Regions from separate parts of the Pseudoalteromonas sp. JSTW genome, predicted to be linked through region 1. Evidence: predicted binding sites of a transcription regulator. Region 1 holds the regulator's gene; the other holds the start of a gene.
The links. The regulator NrdR, encoded in region 1, represses ribonucleotide reductase genes. The targets are predictions, from matches to a motif close to AAACACNANATNTNGTGTTT.

Region 1 (7,534 bases):
TATTTTTAACCATTAACGGTAATTCTAACTGCTGACAACGCTCTTGAGTCATGGTTAAACAAATTAAACCACGACCATGCGTTGCCATAAAATTGATAGCATCTGCACTTATGTGCTCTGCTGCGATAATTAAATCGCCTTCATTTTCTCTATCTTCATCGTCCATTAAAATAACCATTTTACCGGCTTTAATGTCATCGATAATTTCTTGCGCGCTGTGTAAATTCATAATGTGCCCATGAGAGTATGATTAATAATGACGTATCTTCGCTTATTTAATAAAACCAGCTTGCGCTAACAAGCTCATAGATATGTCTGAACGGGAAGGTTGTTCAGCCCCTTTGATCAGGCGCTCTAAGTAGCGAGCAATTTGATCAACTTCTAAGTTAACCTGCGTGCCCACTTGAAATTCTGCAATCGTCGTTTGCTCAGCGGTGTGTGGAACAATGGTCAGCTTGAAGCGATTTTGCTCGACCTCATTCACTGTTAAACTAATTCCATCAATACATACCGATCCTTTATACGGAATGTATTTCATTAAATTATGGTCGGTACTTAGCCAGTACTCTGTTGCTCTGGCATTGGCGGTAATGCTTTCAACTGTCGCGATGCCATCAACATGGCCTGACACTAAATGCCCACCAAGGCGAGAAATTGGCTGCATGGCCTTTTCTAGATTCACGGTTTGGCCTTTTTTATAGTGCGCAAACCCTGTCAGGCTAATGGTTTCATTTGATAAATCAGCACTGAAGCCATCGCTATGTTTAGTAACCACTGTTAAGCACACACCATTTGTTGCAATACTGTCGCCTAGTTTTACGTCTTTCATATCCAAATCATTACTTTGAATACGAATAGCAAGATCACCTTGTTTTTGTGTTAATTCAACAATTTTACCTGTTGCTTCAATTATTCCAGTAAACATAATGCTACTCTTTATCTTCAGTGTGTGTGGCTTGCTTTGCTTTGTACGCTGTTAAGCGGATATCGTCGCCAATTATCTGTGTGTCGGTAAACGTTAATTGAGTGACATCACCCATGGCTGTTACTTCTGCAAAGTTTAGTAAGCTTTTGCCCATATCACCTATTAACTTTGGGGCAATATAAACAATGTATTCGTCTATTAGGTCTTGCTGTGCAAAAGCGCCCGCTAGGGTTGCTCCTGCTTCAAGCCAAATATGATTAAATTGTAATTCGGCTAACCGTGCTAAAACGGCCGATAAATCAACTTTATTCTTGTTAGCTGCCACCACTTCGTGTTTTACAAAATGTGGCCATTGCTGCTGATTATCAAGCTGTGTTGTGAAAATAATCACCGGACTCTCAATACTAAATAAAGCGAGATCTGGGGTGAGTCTGTTTTGCGAATCGATAATCACACGTGTTGGCTGACGTATCGGCAATGATGTTGGCATTGCAAATGGCAGCTCTTCAGTACGCACATTTAATTTGGCGTTATCACTGATAACAGTATCTGCACCACTCAAAATTGCGCAGCTTTGTGCGCGAAATGCTTGAACGTCTTGGCGTGCTTGCGGACCCGTGATCCATTTACTTTGACCGTTATTAAGTGCCGTTTTTCCATCTAAACTACAGGCCATTTTACAGGTAACAAAAGGCAACCCTGTTTCCATTCGCTTCAAAAAGCCTTTGTTTAAATCGCGCGCCTGTTGCTCAAGTAACCCAGAGGCAACGTCAATACCTGCATCAGCCAATATTTGTAAGCCACGGCCACTGACTGCTGGATTTGGGTCTACCATTGCAGCAATCACTTTACTTACACCAGCCGCTTTTAGGCCTTCAGCACAGGGCGGAGTACGACCATAATGACTGCAAGGTTCAAGCGTCACATAGGCTGTTGCCCCTTTGGCATTATCGCCAGCAACGGCCAGTGCATTCACCTCGGCATGACCCTGCCCGGCAAGTTGATGAAAACCCTCACCAACTATATGGCCGTCTTTAACAAGTACACAACCCACATTAGGGTTTGGCGTCGTGGTAAAACGGCCCTGTTTGGCAAGCTCAATAGCGCGTGCCATATAAATGCTATCAAGTTCAGTGAACGACATGCTTAATCACCTAAACGGGCAATTTCTTCGCCAAACTCACGAATATCTTCAAATGAGCGATATACTGAGGCAAACCTAACATAAGCTACTTTATCAAGCTTTTTGAGCGATTCCATAATACACTCGCCGATTAAATGGCTTGAGATTTCACGCTCTCCGGTGGCACGTAGCTGTGATTTAATCACGTTAACGACTTCTTCGATTTGCTCTGTACTCACTGGGCGTTTTTCTAATGCGCGGTGCAGACCATTTAATAATTTGTCTTCGTTAAAAGGTTCTCGACTACCGTCTTGCTTTATCACCCTTGGCATAACAAGTTCAGCACCTTCAAAGGTGGTAAAACGCTCGTGACATTCGTTGCATTCGCGACGGCGTCTAACTTGGTGACCACCGCCAACAAGTCGTGAATCGATTACTTTAGTATCTTTTGCTGTGCAAAAAGGGCAATGCATAAGGTTAAACTTCCGTTTATAAAAAACAAAAAAAGACCGCTTAGTAAGCGGCCTTTATAATAGCAAAAAACAACACTATTGTTATCTTAATTACGGTTTAACCAGCAATTAAGCGTAAACAGGTAGTTTTTTACAGATTGCTTTAACTTTCTCTTTTACTTCTGCTTGTACTGATGCATCGTTGATGTTGTCTAGTACGTCACAGATCCAGCCAGCAAGTTCTTTAGACTCAGCTTCTTTGAAACCACGGCGCGTAATTGCCGGAGAACCAATACGAAGACCCGACGTTACAAACGGTGAACGTGGGTCATTTGGTACTGAGTTTTTGTTTACTGTGATGTTTGCATTACCAAGGGCAGCGTCAGCATCTTTACCTGTGATATCTTTATCAATTAGGTCTAGAAGGAATAAGTGGTTGTCTGTTTTACCAGAAACAACTTTATAGCCACGCTCTTGTAACACTTCAACCATTGCTTGTGCGTTTTTAACCACTTGCGCTTGGTATGTTTTGAATTCAGGCTGTAATGCTTCTTTAAACGCAACCGCTTTAGCAGCGATGATGTGACATAAAGGACCACCTTGGCCACCCGGGAATACGGCGCTGTTAAGCTTTTTATAGATCTCTTCATCACCACACGCAGAAACAATTAGACCGCCACGAGGACCCGCTAATGTTTTATGAGTTGTTGTTGTAACAACATGCGCGTGAGGGATTGGGCTTGGGTATACGCCAGCCGCAATAAGACCTGCAACGTGTGCCATATCTACGAATAAGTACGCATCCACTTTATCAGCGATTTCACGGAACTTAGCCCAATCAACGATACCTGAGTATGCAGAGAAACCCGCAATGATCATTTTTGGTTTGTGCTCTAGTGCTAGTGCTTCAACTTGAGCGTAATCAATTTCGCCCGTTTCTTCATTTAGGCCATATTGAATTGCGTTGTACGTTTTACCAGAAAAGTTAACGTGTGAACCATGCGTTAAGTGGCCACCATGAGCTAAGCTCATACCTAGTACGGTGTCATGTGGCTGAAGAAGCGCTTGGAAAACAGCCGCATTAGCTTGTGAACCAGCGTGCGGTTGTACGTTTGCGTAGTCTGTGCCGAATAACTCGTTTGCACGGTCAATTGCTAATTGTTCAACAACGTCAACGTGCTCACAACCGCCATAGTAACGTTTGCCTGGATAACCTTCAGCATATTTGTTTGTAAGCTGAGAACCCTGTGCTTCTAGCACGCGTGGGCTACAGTAGTTTTCAGACGCGATCAGTTCGATGTGCTCTTCTTGACGAGCCGTCTCTTTAGTGATGGCTGCAAATAACTCTGGATCGAAATCCGAAATATTCATGCTACGTTCTAACATGGGGTCTCCTAAGGCAACGTGTATGGTGTTTTTTTGAAGGCTATATTGTACGCTGAAAACGCACATTTGCCTATCGTGTAAAGATGAACATATTTAAACAGGGATTGAATTTATTTCACAGTGTTTTAATAATGATATTTTTTTATTGATACATAACGAAAATTTATGAATTTAAAATATTACATAGGTTTTTAAAATGTCATTTGCATAAAAAATAGCACACAGGCATTGCTTTTTACTATTTTCAAACTACCCTAATAGTCTTAATAAATATCAAGGATGGTATAAAATCTCATGTTAGCAAAACCTCTTTACGAAGCCGCCCCCTATGGCTACTTTATCCTCGGCATCAGTTGCATCACATTAGCGAATAATGTGGTGCCTACAGTCATTGGTATCGTACTCTTTTTACTGGGTGCAAATATTTGGCGAATGCGCTCAAATGCAAGACGCACAGATCATTCGAGTCAACGAGTAAATCAAAGAAAGCTCTATTATTACTATGAATTTAAACCATTTATTGTTTTTATTGCGGCATATACCTTGATCCAATGGACACAAAATGAACTTGTTTCAGTGATTGGCGTGTTACTGTGTATTACCGCTGTGGTGATTCTTGTGATGCGGATTTTAAACCGGCATAGTCATTCAATATTGCATTAAAAAAGAGCGGCTTAGCCGCTCTTTTTTATGGTTTTTTACGCCAGTTTTTTTAACAGCTCAGTACGCAAAAGCTGGTAATCACACACAATATCTTCTGCAAGACATTGCTTTGCTAACGCATCTGCTAAAGGCTTTGGCATCGGTAACTCAATCTCGAGTATTTCTTCCACGCTTTCTTTAAATTTAGCGGGGTGTGCCGTCGCTAAAAAGATACCCGCACTGCCCGGTGCAATGTTTTCTTTTAAGCCTTGGTATGCAATCGCAGTATGAGGCTCTGCAACATACCCTGTTTGATGAATTTTTTTCATCACCTCTTTGGTTGTCTCTTCATCGACACAGCTTGAATAAAAGTCATCATAACTAAACCATGCATTATCTAACATGTGCTGAACACGCGGCCAATTGTTTGGTTTACTCACATCCATCGCGTTCGATAACGATTCAATCGTTGCGTTAGGAGCCCACTCTTTATTTTGCAAGAAACGAGGCACCGTATCGTTTTGGTTGGTTGTTGCACTAAGTTTTGCCACTGGCATCCCTAGTACAGCGCCAATCATCGCAGCACACACGTTACCAAAGTTTCCACTTGGTACAGAGATATGCGCTTTAGCACGTTGCGCTTTTGGCAATTGCGCTATTGCTTCAAAGTAGTAACACACCTGTGCAACTAAACGACTGATGTTGATTGAATTCGCTGAGTTTAACCCTAGCTTTTCTTTTACTTCATCATCGAGAAACGCTTGTTTTACCATGCTTTGGCAATCATCAAAGCTGCCATCAACCGCATAGCAATGAATGTTGTTGCCTAACGTAGTGAATAGTTTTTGCTGTGCTAGCGAAATTTTGCCTTTCGGATATAGAATAACCACATCAATATTCGGTTTGTTGTAAAAGGCATGCGCAACCGCAGCACCTGTGTCACCCGACGTTGCGGTTAGAATGGTAACTTTTTCTCCTTGGCTAAATTGTGCAAGACACTCTGCCATGAAACGCCCACCAAAATCTTTAAACGCTAATGTTGGCCCGTGAAAAAGCTCTAAACAGTAAATATCCTTTTCGACTTCAACAAGTTTTACATCAAAGTTAAACGCATTTTGTACCATCTCAGCAACGGTGTCTGCGGGTAATTCATCCCCAATCAAATGGGATAAGATTTTGCTACTGCGAGTAACAAAGTCCAAATCCAATAAAGCATCAATATCAGCAATAGGCGCCAAGCTATCTGGAAAGAAAACGCCTTGGTTACGACCCAAACCCGTTTTTACAGCTTCAATAAACGACACCTGTTGTGTTGCATCTTTTAAATTATGTAATTGCATTGTAGTTCCTTAAATTCTTTATAGCTGTCGTGTGCCAAGCTGATCAAGCTGGCAAATATGGCAAAAACCATGTTCATTAATGTAATTATCATTAAGCCACGCTGCGCATTGCTTAGCGGCTTCTAGACTTTTACACACTGTAAAAAGAGTCGGTCCAGCACCCGAAATACTCACAATCTCAGCGCCAAGTTCTGGTAAAGCATGCTTCGCCTCGCTAAACCCGTTTATAAGTGGCGCTCGGTGTGGCTCAGCAATTTCATCACGCATAATTGATAAGGCATCATCAAAACGCCCTGTCAGTAACAAGCTACTAAATGCAGACAATCTTTGTGCGAACTCGACACTGTCATGCATTGATAGTTGCGTGGGTAAAACCGAGCGAGCTTTTGCCGTATTAAGAGAAAAGCCAGGAAAAGCTGCCACGTAATACCAGCGCTCATCAACCGGTAACGCAATGGATTTATTGGGAATAAGATCGCCTGTTAACTGTAAACCACCTAGGTAACATGGCGTGATGTTATCGTAATGACGACCACCACTCACAATCGCCTCAAAATCAGCCATAAGTTCAATCAACTGCTCTTGCGATAAGTCAGTTTTAGCAAACTGATCAAGCGCAGCAAATGTGGCAACCACCGAGCATGCACTTGAACCAAGCCCAGAACCGATTGGTAAGTTCTTTTTAAGCTCTAGTTTCACGGTGGGCATGGCCGGTGCAACATGCGCTTTAAAATGAATAAGGCACTGATAGGCAAGATTTTCTTCTGCGTTAGCTGGTAACTTACTGGCATACTCTCCTGAGCACACAAATGTGTCTTGCTCAGCTGCAGATACCTCAACCACATCACCAAGTAGGCTGCCATCAATAGGGGCCAATGCGGCACCTAAAGCATCAAATCCAACCGCAAAGTTACCGATAGAAGCCGGTGCGTAAATACGGATCATAACCTTCTCCTAGCGTGATAATGTTTTTAAGATATCAGCAAATACACCTGCGGCAGTCACTTCTGCACCCGCACCATAGCCACGGATAACAAACGGACGAGGCTGATAATATTGGCTAAGAATCGCCAGTGCATTTTCACCATCACGAATATCATAAAGTGCATGCTTACTATCAACCGCTTCAATACCTACTTTGCAGTGACCATTTTCAATAGTGCCAACATAACGCAGCACTTTACCTTCGCTTGCTGCACTTTGGATACGGTCATTAAAAGCAGCATCAAGACTGGGCAGCTTTTCCATAAACTCAGCAACCGAATCTCCCTCTGCAAACCCTGTTGGTAATACAGATTCAACTTCAATATCGCTTAACTCAAGTTCAAGTCCAGACTCACGCGCAATGATCAGCAGCTTTCTAGCAACATCGGTCCCCGATAAGTCATCACGTGGGTCTGGCTCAGTGAAGCCACTTTCTTTTGCCTTTACAGTTGCTTCGCTCAACGAGAGGCCATCTTGCAAAGCACCAAACATGTACGACAATGAGCCTGATAATATGCCGCTGAACTTAATAAGTTCATCACCCGCGCCAAATAATGACTTTAAATTATCAAGGACTGGTAAACCTGCCCCTACGTTGGTTTCGTATAAAAACTTACGGTTATTCTTTTGTGTCGCAGAAATCAAATCTTGATAGTACGCAAATGAGCTGGTATTTGCTTTT
Region 2 (7,534 bases), 290 kb from region 1:
AAGTTAAAGGTCTATTTGCAAAAATAGAGCGAACCCCTTCCATTGCTGCTAACTTTTTAATTTGTGTAGGTGATGCAACAACACCAATCATTGGTAATGACTTAAATTGCACACTTTGTGTGATACCTAGATTAATTAACTTACTTATTTGTGTGGCTTTAAGTGCTTCCATTTGCTCGTAACTTACAACCACCATCGCTTTGTCTGTGAGCGACATAGTTTTAAGCTGTTGCTCTAATTGAGAGCCTATCACTGCGGCTGCCGCTGCGTTTAAACTGAATCCTGCAAGCGTTAAACCAACCGCCATATTTTTCATTAATAGTTTCATCTGACACCTACCTTGCGTGAATTGACGCCTAAAATGGTTAATGTTTTATTTACATTTCTAATTAAATAGCCGAATGAAGTTGGCAGCTATCAGGATCAATCCCTACATGGCATGAGGGAAATCCCCTATTAGGTAAGGTATTAAATGAATTTTTACGGGCACTACCTAGTAAAGGTTAAGCGTTTTCTATCCCCTTTGAGGAATATCTTTCGTCCTATGTTTCAACTAGATTGATTAAACCATTCGTCATTTAAAAGTAAGGATTGAGAATGTCTGCTCGTACAGAAACATCAAATGATATAGCGAGCGAAAGCGCTAATGCTATTGACCTTGTCAATGAAGATAACTCAACCACCAAGCAACACACTCATATTGGACAAGCTATTTCTGGCAGTAACATAAACTGGGAGGCGCAATCGCCCATTAAGCTCATTGCGCATATCATCGATAATTTTCATGAAAAGCACAGAATGCAATTTCAACAATTGATCCAATTAACCAAAGCAGTGAAATTAAAAAATACTGATCATGCTGACTACCCTCATCATCTGGAATCTCATTTATCGCAAATGAAATATGAACTTGAAGAACATATGATGAAAGAAGAGGCCATTTTATTCCCAATGATCATGAAAGGTTATTATCCATCGGGTCCTATTAGTGTGATGGAAGCAGAGCACTTAGAGCACGAGAAGGCACTCGAAAAATTAACCACACTCACCAATAAGTTTACTCCTCCGCACGATGCTGATGAAGACTGGCAGCGTCTTTATGCCAAAATACATGAGCTCTACAACGATTTAAACGAGCACATTCATTTAGAAAATAATATTCTTTTTATGCAAGGTTAAGGCAAAAGGGGCAATAGACGCCCCTTTACATTGTTAGGCTAACGCTGATTGTTGTACTTTTGTGCATTGGTAATGTCGCAATTTGTGCTCTTTGCGTCGGCCATGACTAAATGACGACACTCTTTTTAAGTAGCCAATCACGCGTGTGCCATAATCAATATCTGTTGAACCACACTGTGAGCATGATTGCCTTGAGCGCTTATCGATATACTCACAGTGATTACAAATGGTGATCCTCACATTAATGCAAAAATAATTGCACCCCGTTCGCGCTGCCACATTAAATAACTGCATATATTGCTCAGTGTCTAAATGCTCTTCTAAGTTCAAATGCAGTGCTGAGCCACCATCTAAAAACTCTGTCATCGATTTACCATGCAATATAAACTTATCAAGGTGATTTAGTGTTGTGTCTTCTACTAAATAGAAATAACTGTTGTAGCATTCTCTTGGCGTGAAGTAGCCATCTTCGCTATCCCATTTGGCATTTTTTATCCCTAAATTTTCAGCAGGAACAAACTCAGTGTTAAATAAAAAGCCGGTCTCTTTTGTTGCTAAGCGATTCTCTTTATAAATCACTTCTAACTGACTTTTCACCCATTCTTTATACGCATCATTAACCCCCACTTGAATACCTAAATACTCTGCGGCTTCAACCATGCCATTAATACCAATGGTTAAAAATTGCTTGTTAAAGGAAATAAACCCTGCGTCGTACACCGGTAGCATGCCCGCTTGCTGGTACTCTTCCATTAAGGTGCGATACGCGATTTGATAAGCATGTATTTTTCTTATTTCTGTTGCTAGGTCTCTGCCATCTTGCACCAATCGATTCATATTGAGTGTAATAACATTGATAGAGCCCGTCGAAACGCCCCCCGCGCCTAAACTATACGAAAAACTATGATCGCTAATTTCATTACGAAGTCGACAGCATGAGGCTAATGAATCAGCATCGGTTGATTGATAAACAAAAAATGAGCCGCCCTGACTTAAGTTTTCGGCACACATCAATGCAAATTCTTTATCTTTAGGTTCATTGTCTTCTACTAGCATGGCAGCGGTGACAACAGGGAATGTTAAAACAGCTTTGTTTCGCTCTTGGTTAAACCAATTTAAAAACATGTCTTGCAGTGCCTTTAAAGACGACCAATCTGGAGCCGTCATATCAGGAAACACAAAATGACCAAACATAGCCTCAAAGTATGCACTATCGTACAACGAGATATTCCAAAATACGCTTTGATAACCTCGTGCAGCAGCGGGTTGATTTAAAGCGTACACGACGTGCTGTAAGTGATTTTCTATCTGTTTATAGTGAGTAACTAAATAATCATCGCCGTAATCCTTACGCGCAAAGTAATCAAAATACATTAAAAATTCGACCGTCGCGACAGCCCCTGCAAACTGCGCGCTAATTGCAAAAACAAGATTCACAAAACTGCCGCAGAACGATTCTAAATGCTTGGGTGCCTTAGACTCTCCCCCTAATTTGGTTAGCCCATCCAATAAAAATGGATACATGGTGATAGAAGTACAGTAAGGCTTTAAACTCGTTTCATCATGCACATAAATTTCATGATTCTCAATTTGTCGAAGGTACTCTTTGCCCAATGACTCGCCGAAAAGCGCGGTTATTTTATTACTAACCTGAGTGCGATTAACGTGAATGAAAAAGTCTTTCATTATTTCTGATTCTAGCGTCGCTATATTTTTTAATGTCACATTTGCATTCGCATCCACTTTAGAACCATCGGCCGCATTCTTGGCCTGTGTATAGTTTTCGATGAAACGCATTTTTTCTTTTAATTGTTCACAATTCAGCATAGACATTTTTGTTATCCTTTTAAAAATAATGAGTTAAGTACCTTACCCGAAGCAATTTCAATAAATCGTTGATTAGTTAAATGGCTCGCCAGGCCACCTAATTCAGCGACATAACGGCCCGTTTTTACATAAGTCAGCTGTGCTTTTAATTGCTCCGACACATCCTCAAGCCCGGTATACAAACACGTTGCTAAGCCTTGCTGCGTTGCTAACTTTAAAAAATAAACTAAATCACCTTCCTGCCATTCTCCGCCAAAAAACACCACACAAGTTATCAAGTGCTTATAGCGCTCAAGTAACCCTAGAAAGCGTTGCGATGTTAACCGCTCACCATGCTTTGGATCCCATGTATCAACGCTATGACACCCAGGACAGCGCAAGGGGCACCCCGTGCACACAAAGCCTAACGCAATGTGTCCGGGGACTTCTTGAAAGCACACTTGGGGTTCTAATACATTAAACATAAACCACTACATATTGTGTTTTAAATTTCAATATGATCAATATATAGTATCAACACCGTTTTAAGCCAGTTTGAAACTTGATCTAGATCAAAGCAGCTTAGTTCTGCCAAAAGAACAAAATGGGTAGCCAATCAAAACCCCCTCCTGTCAAAAATAAAATGCAGCGAAACGGAGCGCCCCCCAAACACCTCTACCTACTTTGGAGGAGTTACCTTTACCCATCACTTTGCTAGAGTGCGAATAAATGAATTGTAAAGAGATGAAAATGACTGCGAAAATTGGAATTTTGACTGTTAGTGATCGCGCAAGCCGAGGCCAGTACGATGACTTATCGGGACCCGCTATCACCGATACATTAAATGACTATTTAAGTTCGCCATGGCAGGCATGCTATCGATTAGTCGAAGACGAGCAACATTTAATTGAAGCGGCATTATGCGAGCTTGCCGATCAAGAACAATGCGCTTTAATCATTACCACAGGTGGAACGGGTCCCGCCAAACGAGACATAACCCCCGAAGCCACAGAAGCGGTGTGTGACAAAATGATGCCAGGATTTGGTGAGTTAATGCGTACTGAAAGCTTAAAATACGTGCCAACGGCTATACTCTCTCGACAAACAGCGGGGATAAGAGACCGCTCATTAATTATTAACTTACCGGGCAAACCCAAAGCGATTCGTCAATGTCTTGATGCCGTATTTCCTGCGGTGCCTTATTGTATTGATTTACTTGAAGGGCCTTACTTAGAATGTGATGAATCTGTGGTTCAAGTATTTAGACCTAAGTCATAAATAAGGTTTGTCATAACGTTAAAACATCCCCTTAGTTAATAACGAAAAAAGCCAGCTTAAGCTGGCTTTTCTATCGTATTAAGATTTATTTGTGTGATACATCAATCAGTTCAACAGTCCCGTCTTCGCGTACTTCAGCAATTTGACCTCGCGGTTCATCCATAAAGAACAAAGTAACAAAGCCAATCATTGCCGTACCGGCGATAACATAAAAGAAAGTTGCATAATCAACGAACGATAACACAGTTAAAAATGTAACTGCCCCAACGTTACCATATGCCCCTGTCATCCCTGCAATTTGCCCTGTTAAGCGACGTTTAATTAATGGCACGACCGCAAACACAGCACCCTCACCTGATTGAACAAAGAAAGAACACGCCATGGCTGTTGCAACTGCTAACCATAATGGCCACTGCGAATTAACCATGCCCATTAACAGATAACCTGCGGCTAAACCGGCGGTTAAAATAAGTAACGTTGTACGGCGACCAAACTTATCTGAAATAAACCCACCTGCTGGGCGTGACATTAAGTTCATAAATGCATACGCACCGGCCACCATCCCTGCCATAACAGGGTCGAGCGAGAAGGTCTCAGCAAAAAATAGCGGCAGCATTGACACCACAGCAAGCTCAGAACCAAAATTTGTAAAATACAAAATATCCAGCACAGCTACTTGCTTAAAACTATAGCGATGTAACTCAGGTACTTCTTGCTCAAATACCGTTTTATTTACGTTCCACACTTTTTTAACTTCAAACAAGTACAACAGCACTAACCCACCATAAATAAGGTGTACGACATTTGCTTCAATCATCCCAACACCATTGGGTGAGAGTTTCCAAGCCAGTAATGCCATTGCTGCATACATAGGGATTTTCATGATTAGGAGTAAGAAAAAATCGCCTTTAGAAGTGACTTCCATCGCCCCTAAATTTTTAGGACGAAAGTACGTCGAGCCTTTAGGTGTATTGGTTACATTAAAATAATAAATAAAACCATAAACAAAGCTCATTACACCCGTAATACCAATTGCATAACGCCAACCATCATCGCCGCCAAAAATTAATGCCAACGTAGGCAGTGAAAAAGCCGCAGCAGCGGAACCAAAGTTACCCCAGCCACCATACACACCTTCTGCGGTGCCTAACTCGTGATGAGGGAACCACTCAGACACCATGCGGATACCAATAACAAAGCCTGCGCCGATAAACCCAAGTAAAAAACGAGCAATGGCAGCTTGCAAAAAACTATCAGCAAAAGCAAACATTAAACAAGGTACTGCGCTGACAATCAGCAAACATGAATAGACTAACCTTGGCCCGTATTTATCGGTTAGCATGCCAATAATCACGCGGGCAGGAATGGTCAAAGCCACGTTCAAGATCAGTAGTGTTTTTACTTGCTCTGTACTTAATCCCAAGGTGGTTTTTACAGCCTGTAGTAACGGTGCAAAATTAAACCACACAAAAAAGGTGATAAAGAATGCAAGCCAACTAAGATGTAAGATTTTCATTTTTCCTTGAAAGGAAAAAAGGTTAAATTTTTCACTCGCCATTGTCGTCTCCAAACGGTTTTATTAATTTGATTCTGAGCCGACTTACTAAAAAAGAATTGATGTAAATCAAGGAATAAAGGTAACCGCCGTGCAGCCAAAAACACCTCTACCCCCTATGAATAGGCGCACTGTAAAGCAATGCCTTTATTAACTGCGCTTACTACCTACTAAGGTGTATTAACACTCCCTATCACTCTACGAGAGAGATAAAAGGAGATATTGGAGGAATAACAATGAGGTTTTGGGATATCACACAGAAAAAAGCCTCCGAAGAGGCTCATAATTGCAGGGAACTGAAACTAATCTAGCTGCTAAAAAGCATGCTAAGCGGTTAAAACTTATGAGTGAGCATCAACCATACCTTATCGGTATCCGTGGCATAATCATCAGCGTTGTACATGGCATATTTAAACAGCACATTACAGTTGCTTGAAAGTGCATATGCAGCCGTTAAATCAAGCTCTTGGCCATAATCGATGCTGTGTGCATCACTATCAAAAAAGTGATAAGTCGCGCTCAGCTTTATATCTGCCAACTGCCCATTAACGCCAAAGTATAAATCAGCAAGTCCATTACCTGGAGTCGCTAAAAACTTATCTGCAAAACCTTGGAACTTATGCCCTGTTGCCAGTGGTGTACTAAAACCTATGTTGTTATCTGAGCCTAACAGCTCATAGCCAACTTTCCAGCCAAGCTTACTCACTTTGCCCTTTAGCTCCGCTAATATATAGTCAGCATCAAACGAATTGGGGTTATCGGCATAATCTTGTTGAGTTGCATAACTGAGCGTATAACTCAATGAATCGGATAATTGGCCTGTTGCGCGCACACCTATTGTTTGTGTTGAGCTGGCTAAAGCAGCATCAAAGTCATAGAGATAGGCAAACACACTGACATTAAATTGCTTATTAACTTGGTATGCAGCATTGGCAAAGTGTAATTTACCGTGCAAATCGCTTTTATTGCTGTCTTCACCAAAAATACGATTCACATTAAACACATAGCTGTAGTCGAACTTTAATGACTCTGTTGGTTTATAAACGACTCTGTAACCATCAAAAGTTTGTTCATTCTGGCGCCATGCGACACCCCCTACAAATCGTTGGTCATCAAGGTTGATACGTTGTCTACCCGCAACAACGTGCAACTCTTTATTCTTGAATTGTAAGCTTGCTTGATTAAGCTCAGTACCTTTAGGGTCAGCAACAACGGGGTGATCCGTATGACCATTAACGGTACTGTTATAATTGTCATTACCAATCTCGGTAACATTATCAAACTCGAGAAGTGCTGAAACGCCTTTGAGTGTCGCCGTTGTATAATTAATACGCGTGAGTAATGTTGATGCATGTGCTTGTTCAGCGATCCCCGATTGATCGACATTTTCATATCGATAACGCAACATGCCATGCACTTCACCATTCGCCAACATGTTATGAATGCCATTATCTTCAGTTGCACTCACTTGCGTACTCAAAGCAAATGTAACTAACGCTGTTAGAACTGAGAGCTGTGTTTTCATATCACTACCTTGCTATGTTTTTAAGTTATGCACAGATTACGGCTATGCATAACTATGAAAATTGATTTAAATCAATTTTTTCATAGCGTTACCTAATATGACTCACTGCACCTCCAAAGAGGTATAACAACACTGCCCTATTTAATGTAGGCTTATAGACGCGTTCTAAAGAAGGAAAATTGCATGTTATT

Region 2: a site for NrdR is predicted at 3,472-3,491, ahead of nrdG (anaerobic ribonucleoside-triphosphate reductase activating protein). Genes of this name have one in related genera too.

The regions. Positions count from the first base shown of each region.
Region 1 covers NZ_CP058972.1:2,766,362-2,773,895, forward strand. Annotated here, with positions in the region: gene ribBA (bifunctional 3,4-dihydroxy-2-butanone-4-phosphate synthase/GTP cyclohydrolase II) at 1-229, opposite strand, end outside; gene GZH31_RS12505 (riboflavin synthase) at 272-925, opposite strand; gene ribD (bifunctional diaminohydroxyphosphoribosylaminopyrimidine deaminase/5-amino-6-(5-phosphoribosylamino)uracil reductase RibD) at 930-2,069, opposite strand; gene nrdR (transcriptional regulator NrdR) at 2,072-2,521, opposite strand; gene glyA (serine hydroxymethyltransferase) at 2,630-3,886, opposite strand; gene GZH31_RS12525 (hypothetical protein) at 4,181-4,549, shown strand; gene thrC (threonine synthase) at 4,585-5,868, opposite strand; gene thrB (homoserine kinase) at 5,887-6,813, opposite strand; gene thrA (bifunctional aspartate kinase/homoserine dehydrogenase I) at 6,823-7,534, opposite strand, start outside.
Region 2 covers NZ_CP058972.1:3,052,563-3,060,096, forward strand. Annotated here, with positions in the region: gene GZH31_RS13745 (S8 family serine peptidase) at 1-328, opposite strand, end outside; gene GZH31_RS13750 (hemerythrin domain-containing protein) at 598-1,179, shown strand; gene nrdD (anaerobic ribonucleoside-triphosphate reductase) at 1,213-3,012, opposite strand; gene nrdG (anaerobic ribonucleoside-triphosphate reductase activating protein) at 3,018-3,470, opposite strand; gene mog (molybdopterin adenylyltransferase) at 3,736-4,263, shown strand; gene GZH31_RS13770 (NarK family nitrate/nitrite MFS transporter) at 4,349-5,821, opposite strand; gene GZH31_RS13775 (alginate export family protein) at 6,153-7,343, opposite strand; gene GZH31_RS13780 (molybdopterin-synthase adenylyltransferase MoeB) at 7,527-7,534, shown strand, end outside.